2 regions of the Treponema primitia ZAS-2 genome follow, and region 2 is predicted to be linked to the other one. Evidence: riboswitches for the same ligand, from Rfam matches in the RefSeq annotation. Region 2 holds a riboswitch; the other holds the start of a gene.
What was found. A riboswitch is a leader RNA that binds a small molecule or an ion and turns the genes downstream of it on or off. The one in region 2 is predicted to bind cobalamin.

Region 1 (11,682 bases), 1.4 Mb from region 2:
TACAGTTATGGGGTATAACCCAAGCTATAGCTACGGCGCGGATCTTCCCGTAGAGGGCCTTAGCTGGTACGAGGCGGTGGAATACTGTAACAGCCGCAGCGTATATGACGGCCTTACCCCTGTGTATATCATTGATAAAACAAAGGAAGCGCCGCCCCTGAGGGTACTCAGTTGGGGGGAGGACCCCTTCAACTGGATTATCAGCGCCGATTCTTCCGCCGATGGCTACCGCTTGCCCTCGGAGGCTGAATGGGAGTATACCTGCCGCGCGGGTACGCTTACCGATTACAACACCGGTACCCGGATACTGTCCCTTGGCGCCGCGTGTATGAAGAGCTGCTGCCCTTCTCCGGTGGGGAGTTTTCCTCCGAATAATTGGGGCTTATACGACATGCACGGTAACATCAATGAATGGTGCAGTAACCGTACTTATGATGGCCGCTGTTATTACCGGGGCGGCTCATACAGGGATAACCCAAATAGTATGCGCTCCTGGAAAAGGGGTGATCCCCAAAGGCCCTGGAGAACGGGCTGTCCGGCTTTTATATGGAGCGCCGATTACACCGACCCGCATGGCGGCTTTATAGGCCCTTACGGGATACGGCTGGTAAAAAACTAAAGGAAAATGCATTTTTACAAGTTCATAAGAGGAGGTATGTGTTATGGAACAGAAGGATAAGGATGAATATAAAAGGTACCGGGATGCCCTGAAAAGAATCGGGCAAAAAAAGACCCTGGTCCTTATTGATTCACACACCATGTTTCGGGAATTGTTTGTCTCCTGGCTGATAAAGACCGGGGAGCGTTTATGGCAGACCTATGATTTTTCATCGGGCAGCGAAAAATTAGCCGCCTTATTTGAAAAAAAGCCCCCGGATTATATTTTGCTCAGAATGGATTTTGATATGAAGGAGGCGCTTGATTTTCTTTCCCTCATTGAAAAGCAAAATACTAAAGCACGCACTGTGGTTTATTCGGACAACACCGATTATACCCATGTACGGGCTGCGTATTATGGATCATCCGGCGGTTTTTTGAGTACCAATGAAACAACAAAAGATATCCTTCACTGTTTTTCAGCAGTTGAATATGGGAACAAATACATAGACGTGCATAATGCACAAAAAATGGCGGATGCTGCGGAAAAAGTAAAGTCTTTGCTCAAAAAAGAGCAGGAAGTATTCACCCTTGTGCAGCAGGGTTTTTCCAACGCCGAGATGGCGGCCCAGCTTGGCATCGGCAAACACAGTGTGGAAAATTATTTGAGCGCCTTATACACCAAGTTCGGTGTGGAAAACCGCAAGAATCTGGAAACTTTGTAAAGGAAGGGAGAAAATGAAAAAGAGCGGTATAAACGAAAAAGAATATCCTTCAGGCAAGACACTCAAAACCTGCGCCCTGAAAACGGTTAAGGTGGGAGAAAAACTCGGCGAAGGCGGACAGGGCGCGGTGTACCGGGTCAGTTACGACGGCAAGCCCAAGGCCCTCAAGTGGTATTTTAGCGGCAGGATAAGTTCGCCGAAAAAATTCTATGAGAACCTTGAAAACAACATTAAAAAAGGCGCCCCCAACGCCGCGTTTTTATGGCCCCTGGATATTACTGAACCAGGCGCCGGGGCCGTAAATAGCGGCACCTTCGGCTATATAATGGATCTGCGGCCGGAAGGGTATAAAGACTTTTCACGGTTTTTACTGGCAAAAGAAAAATTTGCAAGCCTTACCGCCCTTACCAACACGGCCCTTCAAATTGTGGAAGCCTTTCGGGAGCTGCACAATTCCGGCTACAGTTATCAGGATCTGAATGACGGCAACTTTTTTGTCAACCCTAAAACCGGGGATGTGCTTATCTGCGACAATGACAATGTGGCCGAGTACGGCAAAAACTTAGGCATCGCCGGTAAATGCCGTTACATTGCGCCGGAGATCGTTCTGGGCAAAGCGCTGCCCAGCGTACACACCGACAAGTTTTCCCTTGCGGTGGTACTGTTTCTGCTCCTTATGTACAATCACCCCCTGGAAGGGAAAAAGGCATTCCCGCCCTGTATGACCGAGGCACTGGAACGAAAAATTTACGGCGAAGAGCCGGTGTTTATTTTTGACAGCGAGGATGATTCAAACGCTCCCCTGCCGGAAATCAACAACAATGCGATAAAACGCTGGCCCCTGTATCCGGCATATATACGCGAAAAATTTTGCGAAGCCTTTAGCAAGAAAGCATTGGGCGATCCTTCATTCAGGGTTATCGAAAAAGACTGGCTCAAGGTTTTTATCCGTCTGCGCAGTGAAATTTACAAGTGCGATATCTGCGGCAATGTCTTTTTTGCCGATCCGGTCAAAAGTACCTATTGCCCTGACTGCCGAACGGAACATCTTTTCCAGCGGCATATTGAATTGCCCAAATGGGATATCGCGGTGCACAAACGTACACGCCTGTACGCCTGCCACACTGAATTGGACAGTGATGATTTTAAGACCCTTACTGCAGAAATCACCGTGAACGAAAGCGGAGGGTTTGAACTGAAAAACCTTTCCAAAAAAACATGGCTTGTGATAGATGCTAAGGGCAAACAGGTATCAAGGGGTATGAATAAAACTGTACCCATGGAAAAGGGAACGCAGATTGTATTCGGTAATGTTACCGCAGCAATCTTATAGGAGGATTTGAAAAATGGGTTTAAATGACGCGGTGGAAGCAATTCCACGAAAAACAATGGTACTGTTTTTCCTGATAGACACATCGGGAAGCATGTCGGGGTCGAAAATCGGCGCGGTAAATGCCGCCATCGAAGAAGTCCTGCCGGAATTGCGGGATCTTTCCGCATCAAACGCCGATGCGGAGGTGAAAATAGCGGCCCTGGAATTCAACAATACCGCTCTGTGGATTACCAAAGATAATCCCGTCAAGGTTGATGATTTTCGCTGGACCTACCTTGATGCAGCGGGCTCTACCTACCTGGGCGATGCATGTCTCCAGTTAAACGACAAGCTTTCGACCAAATCATTTATGCGCGAAGCCTCAGGCTCCTTTGCGCCGGCAATTTTCCTGCTTTCCGATGGTGAGCCCACTGACAACTTCGACGGGGGCCTTGCGGAATTGCAAAAAAACAACTGGTTCAAGGCGGCAATAAAAGTAGCCGTCGCCATAGGGGACGATGCTAACAAACTTGAATTGGCAAAATTTACCGGCTCCATGGAATCGGTACTGGAAGTACACAACGCGGTTATGCTCCGCAAAATGATACGTTTTGTGAGCGTCCGCTCTTCTCAGGTTGCAAGCAAAAGCGTGCAGATAAAAACGCCAGCCGCAACGCCAATGCCAACGGCAGCTCAGACAGCGGCTTCAAACGTACCATCCGCTCCTGTTTCGCCTGCCCCCCAGGCTCCGGCGGAAACCGGCGCAAAGCAGCAGGATTTGAACGAACAGCTTAAGGAAATTGCAGCGGAAGCGGCAAATGCCGGTGATGAGGAATGGTGAAAAAATTGCTCCGCAATTTTTTCTTGGAGTTTGCTTCGCAAACTCCACAGTGGGGGTGGGGAGTGAATTTATGATGATGTACCAGGCTTTTAGCTGTTCGGTCATAGGGGCAAGCCATGCAAAAAGCGGCAAACCTTGCCAGGATTATTCGCTGCATTATGCGGACAAAAATGTGGTTATCGCCGTTGTCGCCGATGGGCACGGAAGCGCCGCGCATTTTCGCAGCGACCGGGGCGCCCGTATCGCCTGCGAATGCGCAGTTAAGTTCATAGCCGCGTTTGCGGAAAAATACGGAGGGAATTTAGGCGAATCGGAATTGCCGGAGCTGGCACGGAACATCGCTTCTGAATGGGACAAACGGGTTGCCGGGGATTGGGAAAAAGATCCGCCCGTAGGGCTGAGTGAAGAACAGGCGGCAGGGGATTCAGAGGAGCCCGAAAAATCTAAGAACCCCAAGGATATTCTGAATCCCCGGGACCCTCCGGATAGCCGAAACCCACGGGAGGCCTACGGATCAACGCTTATTGCAGCGGGGGTAAGCCGCAGCGGCTGGTTCGGCCTGCAAATCGGGGATGGTAAATGCGCGGTCCGTTACGCTGATGGCGATTTTTTGCAGCCCATTCCCTGGGACGAAAAATGCTTTCTCAATGTAACGACTTCCCTGTGCGATACTGATCCGGGTTCGGAATTCCGGTATTATGCAAGCCGCAAAATTCCTGCCGCGCTGTTTATTGGTACTGACGGTGTGGATAATTCGTATCCGGTTCATGAAAACGAAAAACATCTGAACGGGTTATACAGCATTATTGAGGATAATTTTTCTAAGGAAGGTTTTAAAAAAGGATTAATGGAGCTATGCGATTTTTTGCCTGTTCTTACACAAAAAGGCAGCGGTGATGATGTGTCGATTGCCGGTATAGTGAGGGTAAACCCCTAAGGAGGATAGTATGGCAAGAGGCTTAACTTTTTTAATACAGGGAATATCATATAGCGCAGCGCCTGAAAAAATTGACCGAAAAAAACTCTACGGCAGACAGGAGACCCAGGCTATTGCACGGGACGACAGTGTTTGTTCACTGGTTTCAATGGATGAAAGCAGCGGCCTGATCCTGCCAAAAGGCGGCATAGGCATGGGAAACCTGTCATCCATGGGTGAATGGGTGGAACGTTCAACCCTGAAAACCGTTGCCCTTGATGGCAGTGAACTTGGCTTGCACAAGTCCAGCTATGACGGATCAATTACGATAGAACAAGCAGTTACCCCGGAAGTGTTTCTTAATCATACAATTAAGACAATTTACAAACTTCCGGTTCCGCCTGAATGTATTGCGGCGGTGGGGAAAAGTATTTATACATTTCCTTACAATTACCGTGATTCTTATGAACAGGAGACCGCATTTCTGCTTGTATCAAACAACACTCTTTTTATGCTCACCGGTTACGAGGCTTCCTTTGCCATGCTCACACTGGAACAAAATGCTATGCTTGGGGACATGGAAACCGAAGATATTGATGAAGAATCAGACAGCGAAATTGATTTTTCATTCCGTTAAAAGGAAAGGATATGCGTTTAATCAATATTACCAACGAAAAGCAGCGTGACGCAAAGGTAGCCCTGGAACCTTTCCCGTACCGGCAGCGTACCAAGCTGGTGATGGCCGATGGCACGGAAAAACAAAGCGTGCAGTTTATTAAAACAACAACAAGTTTCGAAGCCCTCATTTCCCAACACGGCTCACTTGACGCTGTGGGGGAGGCCCTCATTTCAGGGGACAGGGAAATCGATTTTGAACAGGTGGGACGGTTTCTGCACAAAACGGTTAAACTCTATGTGCATACAAACGGCGATATGGCTTATATGTTTAACCTTGTGCAAACCCTGTTCAATAAAGAAGGTGAGGAAATAGAACGGCGGAACCTTTCAAAACAGGCGGCAAATATCGCGTCCGAAATTCCCATACGCTGGACGGGGAAACAGATCCCCAAGGATGAAGCTATCCGGCGTTTTGTGTTTACCCGCAATTACCAGCTGCGCCATACCTCGGGCCTGAGTTACGACTTTCTTTTCGATATGGCACGGCAATTACATACGCAAAACACCCTGCTTTTGGTGGGTGGTGGTAAATCCGGCGCCGAGCCTATTGTGCTCAGCCTGGGCGGGACGCCCTATCGAGGATTTTTGGAAGGGCGTATAGAGGGCGAACCCGCCGGAACTGCGTATTGCCTGATTCTGCATTTGAGCAATATGGAATTAAAGGATATATAAGCCATGTCATTACTTAATTTGGCCGAAGCATTACCGCGCAAAAGTACGGTTATTTTTCTTATTATTGATACTTGTATGCCCGATCTTAAGAGGAACACCCTGGAAACTGCTATCACCCAACTGCAATCCTGCCTGCAAGACTTATCTGAGACCAGCAGCGAAACTTGCCTTGAAACAGATTTACTGTACTATGAAGGTGAGCGGGGATTTTCTGCAATGTGCGATACCCTGGGGGGCAAACTTTCCACAAAAACTTTTTTGAAAAACCCCCAGGGCTATTATCCGCCGGTGATCGTGCTTTTTTCTGCAGGAAGTTCCGATTCCGGCAACTTTGCCGAAACCGAATCGGCCCTGGTAAAACTCCACGCAAACAACTGGTGGAAAGCCGCCGATATTTCGGCGGTGGCAATAGGCAAGGCATGCAATCGTGATTTCCTCGGTCACTGGGCTAGCAATGCCGAACTGGTACTTGACGCGAACACCCCTTCGTGCCTGGAACGTATCGTAAAGTCGATTAACGCACCGCGCTTTTCCCGGGTTTATAATAGTGTTGAGGATTTAACGCCTCCTGAAATGGACAAAGACAGACAAGTGCCGTCTGAATATTCACAGCAGGCAGTAGATTACAAAAAGAATATATCGAAAAATTTTGTGCCCCTTAACCCTTCCCAAATAGAAGACAGGCTTTATGGGAACGAATTTTTTGTTACCAGGAAATATGATGGCCTCTTAACCCTGCTCTTTTGGGAAAATAACGGCGGAACAGGGGACGGAAAACTCACCATTGTTAATTCAAGCGGCAAAACCCTGGATTCCTCATTGCCCTGCGCCGCTGCGGCCGCATCTTGTTTTAGCAGGTCGAAAATACAGAGCGCTATAATTGCTGCGGAACTCTACGCCGATGAATCGGGCGGCAGAACAAGGGTGACGGACGCCTTGTCTGCACTGGCGGAAAAGGGCGATCACAACCACCTCCGGCTCGCCCCCTTTGATATTGTGTCTCTTGATGACGTTCAATGGCAGGGAGAAAACTACGGCCAAACCCATGTGCAACTGGGATACATCTTTACTGACACCCAATTCGTGTACCCTGTCAGGCATACGGTTTGCCATAACAAATTCGAAGTGCAAAGCATATTTACCGAATGGGTTGAAGGTGAAGGCAGCGAAGGGCTTGTGGTGCGATCCGGGAAAACCGGCCTTTACAAGATAAAACCCCGTCAAACCATAGACGCAGCAGTAGTAGGCTTTTCCGAGGCGGACGGCGGTGGCGCGGTACGAAGCCTACTCTATGCGCTTATGAAAAAAGAAGACGGCGAAGCGGATCAATATCAAATAATAGGGCGCACCGGGAACGGCTTGACAACGGAACAGAAGAAATCCCTTTACAGCCGCCTTATGGCGCAGAAAATTCCGTCAAATTATGTGGAAGTTGATTCAAATCATGCGGCGTTCCACCTTGTTAAACCTGAATTGGTAGTAGAACTGTCTGTCAATGATGTACTCACCGAAAATGCCGCAGGGCTAATCCGTAATCCCCTGCTTGCTTTACAGAAAAGCGGCCTGAACAAAATCGGCGCCGCCCCCGGCTATAGTTTTGTATCCGCAGTTATTGAGCGGTTCCGGGATGACAAGAAAGTAAACCCTGTTGATCTGCGCCTGTCCCAAATTCCGGTACAAACCGCGCTGTCCCCAACAGTTATGTCGTTGCCCACCGAAACTGCGCCCTCAAAAGTACTGTTCCGGCGGGTGTATAAAAAGGAATCATCCTCTATGATGGTACAAAAATATGTAGTATGGCGTACAAATAAAGGGGGAACGCCGGATTATCCATCCTTTGTTTTTTCGTATACCAATTTTAGCGCAGGCCGTGCAGAACCTCTGTCCATCGAGGTACGTATATCGGAAAGCGAAGAACAAATCATGGCTCTATGCCGGCGCTGTATCGAAAAAGAGGTAAAGACCGGATGGATGCAGATTGGGTAATAGCGACAAAGGAAACGGGGGAGTTTCACCCCGCTTCCTTTGTGATATATTAATAAAACTATATTGATATTTTTTTATGTCTGTTGTTTTTTACAAGGACATTTTCACTGCACAAAAAACTTCAGGCGGCCTTTTTTTTAAGTGACAGCCAGTACAGCAAGCCCACCATGCCTGCGCCACCTACGATATTGCCCAGAGTTACCGGGAGGAGGTTTTTGTAAAAGAAAGTTCCCCAGTTAAGATTTGCCAAAGCATCTGCCGCTACATGGGAAGCTTCCACCCAGGCCGGGTTCGCTTTTGCCCAGATACCCGCAGGAATATAATACATATTGGCTACCGAGTGCTCGAACCCGGAAGTGATGAACAAACAGATGATGAAAAAGATAGCCAGGATTTTGCCGGTCAGGTCTTTGGAGCCGTAGGAAACCCATACAGCCAGACACACCAGCCAGTTACACATGATCCCTAAGAAAAATGCCGAGTGGAAAGGCAGAGCCGTCTTATATGCGGCGATCTTGATAGTCTGGCCGCCAAGAACATTGGCACCGCTGTTAAAGAGCCCGGATTCCTTCATCATGTAGGCAATGAACAGACTCCCGATGAGGTTGCCGATGTAGACCACCAGCCAGTTGCACAACAGTTCCCGGACCTTGATCTTCCGGTCCAGGGCAGCCACGGCGATCAGGGTGTTGCCGGTAAACAATTCGCCCCCGGCCAATACCACCAGCATCAGCCCGGTACCGAACACCGCGCCGGCCAACACTTTACCAAGCCCGTAGGTGTTCGGGTCCGCAAAGAGGTTGAAGGCAGCCATGTTGGATCCCTCGGAGGCAAATGCAATAAAGACTCCCGCCAGGAATGCCAGGATTAGTTCCTGAAACAGGTTTCGTCGGACCTTGGTGACCCCGGCATCGCTGGTGTACGCTAAGATTTCAGCAGGTGAACGTGCTTCCATAGATAATACCCCTTTAAAAAAATAGTTTAAAAAAAACCTCTGCCTTCCACAAGCGGAGAGGAATGCAAGAAGACAGAGGCCAAGGAACAAAGAAATTGCGCGTTCTGCATTGCCCGACCGGACCACCCGTGCCAGACTCCATTCCTATAAAAACCGAAAAACAGGGCACAGCCATGGTGATGGATATGCACACATCCTCCCTGGATAGGAAAAAAACAAAAAACAGGCTGTTATAAAGAAACAACTTTTCAGACTAACCCACGAGCCTTAAAAAAAACGCAACCATATATCAAAGTCTCCTGGCTTATGGGCTCCGGCTACTCACCGGACATTTCCATCGGCCTTCCCAGTCGGATTTTAGTCTGGCCAGTGACCGTTAATGATGGAAAACCCACTCACAGTTACGGGATAGCGGAGGAATCTCAGTCAATACCGATCACCTCCCTTCCTTTGAAATATACTAACTGAAATCTACAGTAGCCCTGCCATTCTGTCAAGCGGAATTTTTCTTGTTGAATTTTTCTTGTTTTGATTGATTTTTTGGATTGTTTCTTATTTATGGTATTATTTTTACAGTGCTTGTCCCGCTTCAGTACGGCTGATCCTTAGATGATACCAGCTATTCCCCTGGCTATTCATTCCCGCTTCTATTGACCGCAGCCCATGCTACCCGGAGCATTAGGCGAACGCCATCATTCCTCTGTGAGGAGAAAAGTACGTACAGTTGTCACCCAATCTTTGTTTTTTGAAAAAAAACGTCCCCGTAATTGCTTACGAGGACTAGAAATACCTTTGAGCCGCGCCTGATTCGAACAGGCGACCCACGCCTTAAAAGGGCGTTGCTCTACCTACTGAGCTAGCGGCCCGGGTTCAAGTACTTTACCCGGTTACACAGGTAAAAGTCAAGGCTCTGAAAGGGAATTTTCCGGCATTTTTGGAAGCGCCACCGCGTCAAAGTGGGTATCCGGAGGCGCCGGTTCCAGGATGCGGCAGCGAAGGACGCTTCCCGGGGAAAGGGGCGGCTGATCCGCCTCCAGGGGTAATTTCAAATGTAAGTAATTTTCTGATAAAGCGCTTACAAAAGAAGTACACCCTTGAGATTCCATAGTGACAGGGCTTTCCTCCACAATGGCATCCACGGTTTTTCCGGCCTGGCGGCTGATGTAGGCGGCGCGGCCTTGGCGGGCCAGGGCGATTAGGGCTTCCACCCGGCTGACCGCTTCCCGCTCGGGGATATGGTCCTTGAAAGCGTAGGCTGGTGTGCCGGGACGGGGGGAATAGGGGAAGGCGTGGATCCAGGCAAAGTCGGCTTTTTGGCAAAGTTCACGGGTTTTCTCAAATTCAGCGGGGGTTTCTCCGGGAAAGCCTGTGATGATGTCGCAGGCCAGGAAGGGGTCGTCCCGCAGGGACCGGAGGCGGCGGATGGCGCTTTCCACGGCTTCCGGACCGTAGGGGCGGCGCATACGCTCCAGGACCAGGGGGCTGCCGGACTGGACCGACAGGTGAAAATGGGGACGTATGCGATCATGGGCCAGGACCCGGAGAAAAGGCTCGGTCAGACAGTCCGGTTCAAGAGAGGAAAGGCGAATTGCGATGGTCCGGGTATTTGCCAGAAGGTACTCCAGCAAGTCCCCCAGACTTGTACTCTGGGAACCTGTATTCGCCTCGTACTGGTTGAGGTTTACCCCGGTGAGTACCGCTTCGCCATGGCCTGAAGCCTCCAGTTCCCGGAGCCGGGACAGGACGGTTTCCGGGTCCAGGCTGACGCTGGGGCCCCGGGCAATGGAAACCCGGCAATAGGAACAGGCGTGATTACAGCCGTCCTGGATTTTCAGGAAGGGCCGGGAATGAAACGAAAACTCCTTTACATTAAACCGGAAGGCCGGCGGGAGGGGCAGATCCGGGACGGCCCAGGGCACGCCGGCAAGGCGCGGCGGCTCCGGGATGGTGCCGGGTACAGCGGCTGAGCGTGGTGGCTCCGGCGCAGCTCCGGGGGCGGCGCTGGCCGCCGGCTGGCTCGGCTCCGGCGCGGCGGCAGTATTCCCTTTTAGACAAGTTTCCAAAAGCCGGGACAGTTCCGCCGGGGACAGAGGATCCGGCGAGGCGTCGTGGGAAACTTCGTTGCAAGTTACGCGCAATTGACGGGGCAGGTCCAGGAGAAGGCTCTTATTGTCCCCGCTTACCACAAAGAGGCGCCGGGGAGATGCAGTCTCCAGGGCGGCGATGGCTTCTGCCTCCACCTGGGCATAGCAGCCGGTGACAATGACACAGCCCTGGGGGTGATCCTTCAGGGCTTTTCGGATCAGGCGCCGTGCTTTCTGCTCTGACTTAGAGGTAACCGTGCAGGTGTTGATCAGCGCTAGGGCGGGAAGACCCTGGGCTTCGGCGGCTTCATCGGCAGCGGCATCCCCGGCGTGGACCGGGAAGCCCTCCCGGCGGAAGGATTCGGCGATGGATTCGCTTTCAAGCTGATTCAGCTTGCAGCCCAGGGTGTGGATTTCGACGGATACCATGAATTTAGCGGATGGCCATGGCTGCCCGGGTACGGTCCAGGCCCCGGCGGGCATCAGAATACTGGGCATTCAGGGCCAGGGCCTGTTCATAGGCGTAGACCGCCTCCTGAAGCTCCCCGGCGTTTTCCCGGGCGTAAGCCAGACGGGTCCACCAGGCGGCGTTTCCCGGCATATAGTGGACCGCCGTGGAAAGGGCTATGTCGGCGTGGCGGAAGCGGCCCAGGCGAATGTAAATCTCCCCAATAAAATAGTAAACCATATCGATACGCCCCCCCTCGGGGGCAAGGTTGATGTACTCCTGAAAATACTGAAGCCCATCGGCATTCCGACCCTGGTAATAGCTTATTTCACCCAAAATTTCCACTATCCGCTGATCATAACGGCTAATATCCCAGCCCAGCCGGGCATAGTTCAGAGCTTCTTCGTATCTGCCCAGGCTGATAAGGCTCCAGCAAATCACCACATGGGCATCCAGATTGTTGCGGTA
Region 2 (11,682 bases):
CTTTCCGCCAAAGGCTGGAATGAAGCTCTGCTTCTCGCGACAGTGGTCCCCGCCGCCCTTGTCCTGGCCCGGATTTTTGCGGCGGATCTGAACATCCTGACCCTGGGCAGCCGCAGCGCCGAATCCCTGGGAGTCCAGGTCAAGCGGACCCGGCTGTTCTACCTTTTCCTGGGCGCCACCATCTCTGCTGTCTGCGTCTCCACCTGCGGGGTGATAGGCTTTGTAGGCCTCATCGTGCCCCACCTGCTGCGCATGGCCGTTACCTCGGACAACCGGCTGCTCATACCCCTGTCCGCCCTCCTTGGAGGACTCCTCCTCTGCGCCGCCGATACCTTCGCTCGGCTTCTGTCCGGGGGCGAAATACCCGTCGGGGTCCTCACCACCCTTCTAGGGGGGCCCTTTTTCATCTTCATTTTCCTCAGACAAAAGGGCGGGCGTGGCCTATGAGCCTCCTTTCGGTGAAAAACCTCTCCTTTTCGTACAGCAATAAGGAGGATGTGCTGAAGGACATTGCCCTTTCGGTGGAAAGTGGTGAGCATATAGCCCTGGTTGGCCCCAACGGCAGCGGCAAAACTACCCTTTTCCAGCTCCTGTTAGGCTATTTTACCCCCGCTACCGGGGAAGTCCTGCTAGAAAACCGGGAAATACACCGGTACCCCGTGCCTGAGCGGGCCCGGCGCATAGCCTTTGTGCCCCAGGGCGGGCGAATTGAGTTCCCCTACACCTGCCTGGAGACGGTCCTCATGGGCCTTCACCCCCACCAGAGCCGTTTTGCCCCCTGGGATGAAGCTTCCCTGGACCGGGCCCGGGAACTTATGGAAGAAACCGGTGTCTGGCACCTGGCCGCCAAGAGTGTCACCGAAATTTCCGGGGGCCAGATGCAGCGGCTCCTCCTGGCCCGGGCGCTGCTCCAGATTTTCCCCGATCCCGGTTCTGCCGCCGCCCCTTCCCGGCTTCTCCTCCTGGACGAAACCCTGAGCGAGCTGGACATAGCCGCCCGAATCGCCATGATGAAGCTCCTCTCTCGGTTGGTAAAAGATCGGGGACTCACGGTTATCGGCATACACCACGACCTGAACCTGGCCTACCGCTTTACCAGCCGGATCATCGCCCTCAATCGGGGCCGAATCGCCGCCGATGGGAACCCCGATAGGGTCTTTACCCCGGAATTTTTTGCCGGGGTGTTTTCGGTGAAAGCGGAAATTTTGCCTTGCAGGGGATTTCTTTTTTACGATAACATGGGTGAATCGCCATAAGCGGCTTTGATAATTCGTCTTGCCTGATCTATCCGCCTGTGGTATACCGTCTCATGGTTTTGCTCGAATACCTATGAAGGAGGCGCCTAATGCCAGCCATCATGCTTCAAGGCACCGGCTCGGATGTCGGTAAATCAGTTCTGGTAGCGGGACTTTGCAGGCTGTTTGCCAATAGGGGCCTGAAGGTTCGTCCCTTTAAGGCGCAAAATATGTCCAACAATGCGGCGCCCACCGCCGATGGCGGGGAAATCGGCCGTGCCCAGGCCCTGCAAGCCCAGGGCTGCCGGGTTCCGCCAAGTGTCGACATGAACCCTGTGCTTTTGAAACCCGAATCGAACACCGATGCCCAGGTCATTGTCCAGGGAAAAGTATACGGCAAGCTTCGTGCGGAAGATTTCAATGATGGCCGCACTTCTTTGATTGGGCCGGTGATGCAGTCTTTTGAACGGCTGCGCGCTGAAAGCGACCTGGTGATCGTTGAGGGGGCGGGCAGCCCGGCGGAAATAAATCTGAGAAACGGCGATATCGCCAATATGGGATTTGCCCGGCCTGCGGGTGTACCGGTCATCTTGGTGGGTGATATTGATCGAGGCGGTGTTATCGCGTCCTTGGTGGGTACCAAGGCAGTCCTGGACCCGGAAGATGCGGCAATGATCAAGGGCTTTCTCATCAACCGCTTCCGTGGGGATGTAAGGCTTTTTCATGATGGCTACCGGTCCATTGAAAAATCGACCGGCTGGCGTGGTTTGGGGATTGTGCCCTGGATTGCCGCAGCGCGCAGCCTGCCCGAGGAAGATGCTATACCCGCGGATATGGCCGGCAAGGATGGGGTGACCATAGCGATTCCCCTGCTTCCCCACATATCGAACTCCGATGACTTTGACGCCCTGGATGCTGAAGCCTCGGTGCGAATCGTCCATGTGCCGCCGGGACAGGCTTTGCCGGGAAATGCCCGGCTGATCATTTTGCCCGGAAGCAAAACCACCATCAGCGACCTGGCGTTTTTCCGGGCCCAGGGTTGGGACCTGGACTTGGCCGCCCATATCAGGCGGGGCGGGCATGTGCTGGGCCTCTGCGGGGGCTACCAGATGCTGGGGAAAACCATAGCGGATCCCCTGGGCCTGGAAGGAACGCCGGGGGAAGTCCCGGGGCTTGGCCTGCTGCCGGTGCGCACCGTGCTTACCGAGGATAAGCGTGTGACGGAAGTCGATGGAATCAGCCTGGGCGATCACACGCCTTTCCGGGGGTATGAAATCCATTGCGGGCGAACCGAGCTTGACCCCGGCGCCGTCCCCCTGCTCCAATTTTCCAATGGCGCCCTGGACGGCGCGGTCAGTCAGGATGGGCGTGTTGCCGGCTGCTATATTCATCGCCTGTTTGACGATCCCAGGCAGCGCTCGCGGTGGTTGGCCAAGCTTGGCCTTATCTCAGATGGGATTGATCAAACCGTAAGGGTTGAAGCAGCCCTGGATGCCTTTGCGGCGGAACTTGCGGGCTGCCTCGATATTGAAGGTATCCTGACCATTGCTTCATTCGCCTCATAAAATTTTACTTGACGGCGTCCCAAATCACCTATATACTTAAAAGTGCATATTTCAGAGGAAGCGAGGTGAAAATCCTCCGCTGTCCCGTAACTGTAACCGAATTTCAACATTAAGGCCCAGAATGCCTTGATGTTCGCCGATTCCGCCGTTTACGGCCACTGGCTAAAGGATCCCTGTTCCAACAGGTGATTCTGGCTGGGAAGGCCGGCAGAATTGGTTCAGTTCCGACTGAAAACCCGGAAGCCAGGAGACTTTGGTATGCGTAGGCCCCTTTAGGGACCAGGCTTTCCGCGGGAGGACAACGCGGGGGCCAAACAAATTTTTTCAGGCTTCGAGGATAGAGCCTAGAGAAAAAATCCGAAATTTAATCGGCATTTTTTCCACGGGGAACTGCGGATTAAGGTCCGTTCCTGTTCCCGGGCTCCTTTTCTTCGGAAAGGAGAGAGCCATGTTTACACACAATTTTTCGGTTGGGAAAACCCGCGCTTTCGGGCGGGCGATTTTCCTGTTTCTCGTGCTGGGCCTTGTTGCGGGGGCACTATCCCTGACTGGGTGCGATATGGATGGTGAAGAATTTGAGGATGGTCACCAGCTCAACCCGGGACTTATTGGTTCCTGGGCCAACGTCTATGATGGTTATGAAATAAGCAATACCAGGCTCATTTATAACGATGGGGGATATGGATTGGGGTTTTCCGCTAATATTGTATATGTTTACAATTTTAGTTTAGCCGCAGGAGCTATTATTGTTAAATATGATAATCCAAAATCAATTACAGCTTATACCGCCCCTGGCTCCTATCAGGCTGTTTATTATCGTAAGCTGGAATCAGGCTCAGTAATAATGGGAAGCGCATACGATGTCGCTACTTCCGATAAGTACCCTGACAACGATCATGTGGAAGTAATAACACTGGAAGAAGCCATACTAAAATTCAGCCCTGTAAATGCTGAACGGTACGGAGGTGCATCAGCATTGCAGGCTGCTCCCCTGAGCAGGCAGTAATGGGCTTTATAAAAACTTTCAACTAATATGATGAAGGGACGTTTTCTCCGGGTCGGAAGGATACTTTCGGCCTGGATTCTCTTTTTAAGCATCCCCGGCTCGGTTTTTTCTCAGGAAGAGGAATGGGATGATACCCTCTTTATGGAAGGGGAGGGTATTACCGTAACGGAAAGCACCGAGACTACCCAGCACATGAGGGTAATCAGCAAAGAAGAAATTGAGAAACAGAATACCCATGATCTTGCAACCCTGCTTCAGGAAACCTTGGATATGGGGATAACCAGTTATGGTGCTTACGGGAACCAGACGAATATCAATATGAGGGGTTTTGATTCCAATCGCATTGCTTTTCTCATTGACGGGGTTCCCGCTAATTCTCTCGTAGCCGGCGGCTTTGATTTAAGCCAGATAGATCCCTCTTCCATAGACAAGATTGAAGTTATCTATGGGGGCTCAGATTCTAAATACAATGTTTCAGGTGCCCTTGGCGGGGTTATCAATATTATTACAGTGAAGAAGGAAAAACCAGGTTTACGGCTGGGGGGTAGTATATCGAACACGTCAGCCATGCCCGGAAAATACCGGAAGCAGGATGGCAATGTGGAAAAGCCTCATTATGAGGACCTTCTGGACTCGCAGAATTACTCCCTTTTTGGTTCCTATGGGGCGGAAAAGTACTCTGTTACTGCCAATATATTTACGAACCGGGCAGCGAATCATTTTCTCTTTAAGGATGAAAATTTCGATACGGTCCGCCGGAAGGAAGGCAATGAAGTTTTTGATACTGGCGGCGGACTATCGTATAGCCGGAATTTGCCTGACTATTCAACAATTATTGCATCCGGCGATATATACTATGGGGATAAAAATATTCCCAAATCCGGTGTGGGTTCTTCAAGCGATTTAATCGGCAAGCAGACGGATTTTTCAACCCGGCAGAAGCTCCTGCTTGATATGCCCCGGGTTTTTCATGACAATTTTGCAACTGAGGCGTCCCTCTCCCATAGCTGGAAAACTTTAGATTATGCACCTTCTATTGATGGATCATCTTCTTCACTGCATGATGAACATCTTATTATGGGGATAAACCGCTGGACCTGGTATCCCGGTGAAAAACTTACCCTGATGATGGGAGCGGATTACCAGTATGCTTTCCTTAATTCAACGGAGTTTAATTTTCATGACCGGCATGACGGCGGAATCTACCTTACCGCTGAATTTCAGCCCCTTGAGCAATTTCTCATAATACCCTCGGTCAAGGGTGTTTTTAGCGGCCCCCAAACCAGTATGCCCGCTGTAGCAGTTCCAAAGCTTGGTCTTCTTTGGAATATAAGCGATTCGCTCAGATTGAAAAACAATTATTTCCGCAGCTTTAAGCAGCCTGATTTTCAGGATCTCTATTGGTCCGGCGGGGGTATGAACGGTAATCCGGACCTTAAACCCGAAGACGGCTGGGGGGGGGATTTGGGGGTCCTGTACGCCTATAAAGAGTTTTTGAATATCGAAACTACGATGTATACCCAATGGACAGAGGACTCAATTCACTGGGCTCCTTTTGTGGGCACTACCTGGAGACCCGAAAATGTAGGGGAGGCGATGTATTTTGGTAACGACACCAGGGTAAAATATGTGATGCCGCTATCCAAGGGTGTTTTTCAAACCGTTGGAATCTCCCTTTCCTATCAATATCTTTTAAGTTACCTGCTTAGTTATGGCTTTACCTGGGCTTCGGATAAACGTATCCCCTATATGCCCATGCACACTGTCGGCGCATCTCTGGAGTTTACATGGAAAACCGGCTCCCTTCAGCTTTCGGGGCATTATGAGGCTTTGCGGTATTCTGATAGAGATAATAGTGCTCCCATGGACCCTTATTTTCTTCTCAATATTAATGTGAATCAAAAAATTAATAATTATTTGTCATCTTTTTTAGCGCTTCGGAATCTGCTCAATACATTCTATGAATCCAAAGAATCATATCCCGTGCCCGGGTTTACCGCAACCATAGGTATGCGGATAAACATTGAACCCGGCAAGGAGAAAAAAAGTGAATAAGTTTTCTGCCTTGTTTGCGGCAGCCTTGTTATTAGCCGGATGCGGCGGGAATAATGCACGGCTTGTAACCGACCGGGGCGGGAACTCCGTGGCAATATCCGGTCCCGTCAATAAAGTTATTTCCACTGCTCCATCCAGTACAGAGATATTAGTTGATCTGGGACTTGCAGATAAACTGACCGCCATAGACAAATACTCTCTGGGTGTAAGAGGGGTTAACCAGGACCTGCCCTTGATAGATTTTTTCTTCCCCGATGCGGAGGTTATAATCGGCCTCAATCCGGATGTGATAATTTCTAACGGTCATAATAAAATCGGAGCAGGGGATGACCCTTTTAAGTTGATCCGGGAAGCAGGTATTTCAGTGGTGTATATACCCTTGAGCAGTGATATTGATGGTATATGCGGGGACATAGAATTTATCGCCGATTTGATGAATGTGCCGGATCGGGGCAAGGAATTGGTACGATCCTTTAAAAGCCAGATTGATGAAATAGCTGCTATAGGAAATACAATCGAGGACAAAAAGACGGCGTATTTCGAAATATCCCCGGCGCCGGAGCTGGTAACCATAGGGCGGAATACCTATTTGCATGAGATGATGACCATCATTGGAACTGTAAATATATTTTCCGATCAGATTGGTGTTATCTTCCCCGGCGCTGAGTCTATTCTGGAGAGAAATCCGGATGTCATAATCACTAACATCCAGGAGAGATACAATCCCGTTGGGGAAATAAAAAACAGGGAAGGATTTGAATATATCAATGCGGTAAAAAACAATGCTATTTATTTGGTGGATACCAATTCGGCAGCCCGGCCTTCGGCCCGCATAGTCCTGGCCTTGCGGCAGATGGCAAAGGCGGTTTATCCGGATAAATATGAAAAGTTCTAAGAAGATCCTTATCGGTGTCATAATTGCAGCAGTGATAGTATGCATTGGGGCCTCTGTCGGGAGTACCTATATCTCTATATATGATACCCTGAGGATTATTGTTGAAAAAATATTTTCCATACACCTCACGGAAGGTATTGAGATGCGGGATGTGTCTATCGTATGGACCCTCAGGCTGCCCCGAGTATTGTTAGCCTTTATCATAGGCGGTTCCCTTGCCATGGGCGGCGCCGTGATTCAGTCGGTTCTGAAAAACCAGATCGCCTCTCCCTATATTTTGGGGGTCTCTTCGGGGGCGACCCTGGGGGCGGCGCTGATCATGCTTACGGGGTTTACGATCCCTCTGATTGGCGGATTTACCCTGCCCCTTACGGGGTTTCTTTTCGGCTTGTTAACAGTGTATATCGTCATTTCCCTTTCCTCAAAGTTAGACAGGACCATGTCGAATAACACAATCATTCTCTTTGGTATGGTGTTTACCCTCTTTATCGGCGCCTTGCTTACCACCCTGCTCGCCCTGTTTCGGGAAGAACTCCGGAATCTGATATACTGGCAAATGGGGAGCTTTGCCCTCAAGGGCTGGTCCTATGTTAGATTGATGCTTCCCTTTTTTGTTATTGGAACCCTGGGGATACTGCGGTACACCAGGGAAATGGATATTCTTACATTTGGAGAGGAGCAGGCAAAATCCGTCGGCGTGGAAACAGAAAAGGTGCGGAGGCGGCTGTTTGTTTTTTCAACCATCCTTTCCGGGGCGGCGGTTTCATTAAGCGGTGTTATCGGTTTTGTGGATCTTATCGCGCCTCACATGGCACGAAAAATTGTGGGGTCCAATCACCGGTATGTGATACCCATGTCTTTTATTCTTGGTGGAAGCCTGATGGTGGTAACCGATCTTATAGCCCGGACCATTGTGTCTCCCTCGGAACTTCCTGTGGGGGCTATAACCGCATTGATAGGTGCGCCATTCTTTGCATGGGTATACTTTAAAAAGAAGTAGGGGGTATATATGTTGGAAATAAAAAATTTAAGCAGCGGGTATGATGGCCTTGATGTTATCCACAATATTAATCTGAAGGCGGAGAAGGGAGAATTTCTCTGTATCCTGGGACCTAACGGCTGCGGTAAGAGTACCCTCCTCAAGTCTGTAGCCCGTATCCTTCCCTATCGTGGAAAGGTGGTCATAGATGGCCGGGATCTGTCATCCTTCAGCCGAAAAGAGCTTGCGAAAAAAATTGCCCTCATGGGCCAGATGTCGGAGATATATTTTCCCTACAGCGTTTATGATACGGTTTCCCTGGGACGTTATGCCCACACTGAGGGGTTTCTTAAAAGCCTGTCTTCTGAGGATAGGGATATTATTGCGGATATACTTAACAGGCTGGGACTCTACAGTGAAAAGGATCGGATGATAAATGAATTATCCGGGGGGCAATTACAGCGGGTGTTCCTGGCACGGACCCTGGCGCAGAATCCGGAAATCATCCTGTTGGATGAACCAACCAACCACCTGGATCTGAAACATCAGATAGAGTTACTGCAATATATCATCACCTGGGCCAAGGATAATAATAAAACTGTTGTTGGTGTTTTACATGATTTGAACATGGTCCATTATTACGGCGATAACGCCGCTATTATCCACAAGGGCACTCTGGTTTCCTACGGCAAACCGAACCAGGTTCTGGACGGGGAAACCCTCAATTCCATTTACGATATGGATATCCGCAGCTTTATGCTGGAATCCTTGGAAAATTGGCGGAGTACCGGGGAACACAAAGAATGCGACATGGATCAACAGGAAGTTAAACATGCCTGAGATTGCAGTATACGGAAAGGGCGGAATCGGCAAATCAACTATCTCCGCGAATATTTCTGCGGTTCTTGGCCGGCAGGGGAAGCGTATTTTACAGATAGGCTGCGATCCCAAGCACGATTCTACCAGGTTTCTGCTTCATGGGGAGCGGATCACTACGGTACTGGATTACCTCAAGGGGAAAACTCCGGATCAGTGTTGCCTTTCCGACGTGGTTCACCTGGGCGCCTTCGGGGTTCACTGTGTAGAAGCGGGAGGGCCGGAGCCGGGGGTAGGCTGCGCGGGCCGGGGTATACTGACCACCTTTGAACTTCTGGAACGGCTGGGTATTAAAGATAATAACTACGACGGGATACTCTACGATGTTCTGGGGGATGTGGTCTGTGGCGGTTTTGCGGTGCCCATACGCCGGGACTATGCAGAAAAAGTGTATATCGTTACTTCCGGTGAATTTATGTCAATTTATGCCGCCAATAATATTCTGCGGGGGCTGAATAATTATGATTTGAAGAAGGGCCGCGCCGGGGGCATAATTTTCAATTCCCGGGGTCTAGCGGAAGAGGAAGACCGGGTTAAGCGTTTCTGTGATGCCGTGGGGCTCCCCCTTATTGCCCAGTTCCCAAGGAGCGATCTCTTTTCAGACAGTGAAAAAGCAGGTATGTGCCTGGTGGAGGCATTCCCGGACTCGGAGCTGGGGGAACAGTTTTCTTTCCTAGCGGATCAGGTTTATTCCCAGAGCGAGCTCTATTCTGCCAAGCCCCTTTCTGACGAGAACCTGGAAGAACGGATCCTCGGCAAAAAAGCCCCCGCTGCCGGGGTGCGGAAAGAGCTGCCTCAGGATATTGACAGGGCAGCAAAAAAGCCAGCCTTCTTTTCCAAGAGCCTTGTGTCACATGAACCCCTCCATGGCTGCGCCTTTAGCGGCGCCATGAGCATCACCACCCAGGTGGATGACAGCGTTAGTATCGCCCATGGTCCCAGAAGCTGCTCCCATATTACCTACCAAAGCATCACCTCTGTTCCCCGGCGCTTTATCCTGGAACGGGGAATAATCCTCCCCTACGGTTCTTCCCCGCCGGTGGTTTCTTCGGAAATGAACGAAGGGGTTATGATCTTCGGCGGTATAGAAGAACTGCGGGAAAAAGTCATTGAGGCCAAGACACGCTACTTGCAACGAAGTTCCCCGCGCAAGCCAGGGGTTATCTTTGTCCTCACAAGCTGTCCCAGCGGGATTATCGGTGATGACATCCGCTTTGTCCGGGACCTGGAGGATGATGCTATAAAGATTATCCCATTACTTACCGATGGCAACCTTCAGGGAGATTATCTCCAGGGTATACTGATGGCATACATGGAAACCGCCCGGAGGCTTATCGACCGGGAATTTGAAGCTGAGGATGACACGGTTAATATTGTTGCTGAAAAGTCGGAAACCAACGCCAGGGATGCAAGCTTCAGGTATGTGAAGGACATTCTGGACCGCTTCGGCATCCGGGTGAATTGTCACTTTATCTGTGAAACCACGGTAGAAGAAATCAGCCGGTTTAAACGGGGGCGGCTTAATATTTTGGCCTACGGGGATTATATGGGCAGAACCATCAGGACTTTTCTTGAAACGGAATTTGGCGCGGAATTCCTGGACAAGCCCTTCCCCATAGGTTTCAGGGAAAGCTGTGACTGGGTCCGCAGTGTTGGTGAGTATTTTCATAAAAGCAGAGACCTTATTGAATCTATCACCCTAGATTATCAGAAACAATACCAGGACGAGCTTGAACAGATTAGGCCCCAATTAGAAGGTAGACGGCTGATGGTGGTCACCTATAATCAGGATATTGACTGGATATTACAGACTGCGGTCGATCTGGGAATGAATGTCGTCTTTGTGGGGATTCTGAATTTTTCTCAGGACAATCATTTTACTACAAATTTCAAAGATCATATTCTTGAACTGCATATCTCCTATGAAAACACCCGGCGGAAGGCTGATGTTGCCCGAATTATGCCGGACCTGCTGATTACGAACTACAGCTCAAATGATCAGGATCAGTCCATCCTGACTGATACCATACCACTGAGTCCGACTGCAGGGTTTCTGAGTGGAATTCTGTTGGCAAGACGTTGGGCGGAAATATTCAGGATGAATTTGAAGGAAGGCTGGAGGCAGGATGAATTACTATTCAGAAAATATTGCTCCTGACAGCTTCTCCGGCGCCATATTTGCTATAGAGGGAATAAAGGACGCCTGTACCGTGTTGAACGGACCTACAGGGTGTAAATTCTATCACAGCGCCATCAGCGACAACCAGTTTTTCCGCACCCCCACTTATGACCCCCTTGAACATACCGAGGGTTTTTATTTCGGACAGTCCCGGGTGCCCTCTACATACCTGGATGGGAATGATTATGTTTTCGGCAGCGGTACTAAAATTGCGGACCTGCTCAAATCAGCGGTAAAAAAGAACTTTGCCCTTATAGCTGTGATCAATTCTCCCGGAGCGGCCCTTATCGGCGACGATTTAGAGCGCTTTCTGGAGATGGAAGTCCGGGACACCCCCTGTTTTTCCGTGGAGAACACAGGGTTTTCCGGCAGCTTTGCTTCGGGGTATCAAAATGCCCTCATAGGCGCATTAAAAGTTCTCGGCCTGGAAGCTTCGGGGAAGCCTAAAAAAAAGGCGGTGAATCTCCTTGGGCTTTGTATCTATCAGAAATACTACGATCAAAATTACCTGGTCCTGAAACGCCTGCTGGATCTCTGCGGTATTGAGGTGATAGCTGCCCCAGGCGGGGGGGACAGCGCTGCAACGATCCGGTGCATCCCCGAAGCCGCCCTGAACGTGGTGGTTTATGCGGAATACGGCGGGGAGATTGGAGAGTACCTACGGACCGGCTTCGGCATACCTTCACTCTGTCCCGGGGAAGGTCCCCCCATCGGGTTTGACGCCGCCGCCGGCTTTGTGCGGCAGGTCTGTGAAGCCTTGGATACTGATCCTGGAAAGGCTCTGGATACCATTGATAAAGCCAGGGGCCGGGCATACCTGTACCTTTCACGGTTCTCGTCCCTCCTGGGGCTGCCCAAGGGGGCCCTATTCTCCCTAAAGGCTGAGGCTTCA

Region 1: it holds a riboswitch for cobalamin, as region 2 does, so the genes downstream of both, TREPR_RS10505 (formate/nitrite transporter family protein) here and TREPR_RS16485 (hypothetical protein) in region 2, are expected to answer to the same signal.

What each region holds. Positions count from the first base shown of each region.
Region 1 is NC_015578.1:2,393,712-2,405,393, forward strand. It holds gene TREPR_RS10465 (formylglycine-generating enzyme family protein) at 1-619, shown strand, start outside; gene TREPR_RS10470 (response regulator transcription factor) at 663-1,322, shown strand; gene TREPR_RS10475 (protein kinase domain-containing protein) at 1,336-2,655, shown strand; gene TREPR_RS10480 (vWA domain-containing protein) at 2,669-3,475, shown strand; gene TREPR_RS10485 (PP2C family serine/threonine-protein phosphatase) at 3,546-4,412, shown strand; gene TREPR_RS10490 (hypothetical protein) at 4,423-5,028, shown strand; gene TREPR_RS10495 (hypothetical protein) at 5,040-5,741, shown strand; gene TREPR_RS10500 (ATP dependent DNA ligase) at 5,817-7,727, shown strand; gene TREPR_RS10505 (formate/nitrite transporter family protein) at 7,849-8,682, opposite strand; cobalamin riboswitch at 8,955-9,170, opposite strand; tRNA gene TREPR_RS10510 (tRNA-Lys) at 9,476-9,548, opposite strand; gene mtaB (tRNA (N(6)-L-threonylcarbamoyladenosine(37)-C(2))-methylthiotransferase MtaB) at 9,585-11,264, opposite strand; gene TREPR_RS10520 (tetratricopeptide repeat protein) at 11,200-11,682, opposite strand, start outside.
Region 2 is NC_015578.1:3,788,253-3,799,934, reverse strand. It holds gene TREPR_RS16500 (FecCD family ABC transporter permease) at 1-447, shown strand, start outside; gene TREPR_RS16495 (ABC transporter ATP-binding protein) at 444-1,256, shown strand; gene TREPR_RS16490 (cobyric acid synthase) at 1,346-2,800, shown strand; cobalamin riboswitch at 2,811-3,070, shown strand; gene TREPR_RS16485 (hypothetical protein) at 3,249-3,806, shown strand; gene TREPR_RS16480 (TonB-dependent receptor plug domain-containing protein) at 3,834-5,861, shown strand; gene TREPR_RS16475 (ABC transporter substrate-binding protein) at 5,854-6,756, shown strand; gene TREPR_RS16470 (FecCD family ABC transporter permease) at 6,743-7,756, shown strand; gene TREPR_RS16465 (ABC transporter ATP-binding protein) at 7,766-8,575, shown strand; gene TREPR_RS16460 (nitrogenase component 1) at 8,568-10,769, shown strand; gene TREPR_RS16455 (nitrogenase component 1) at 10,738-11,682, shown strand, end outside.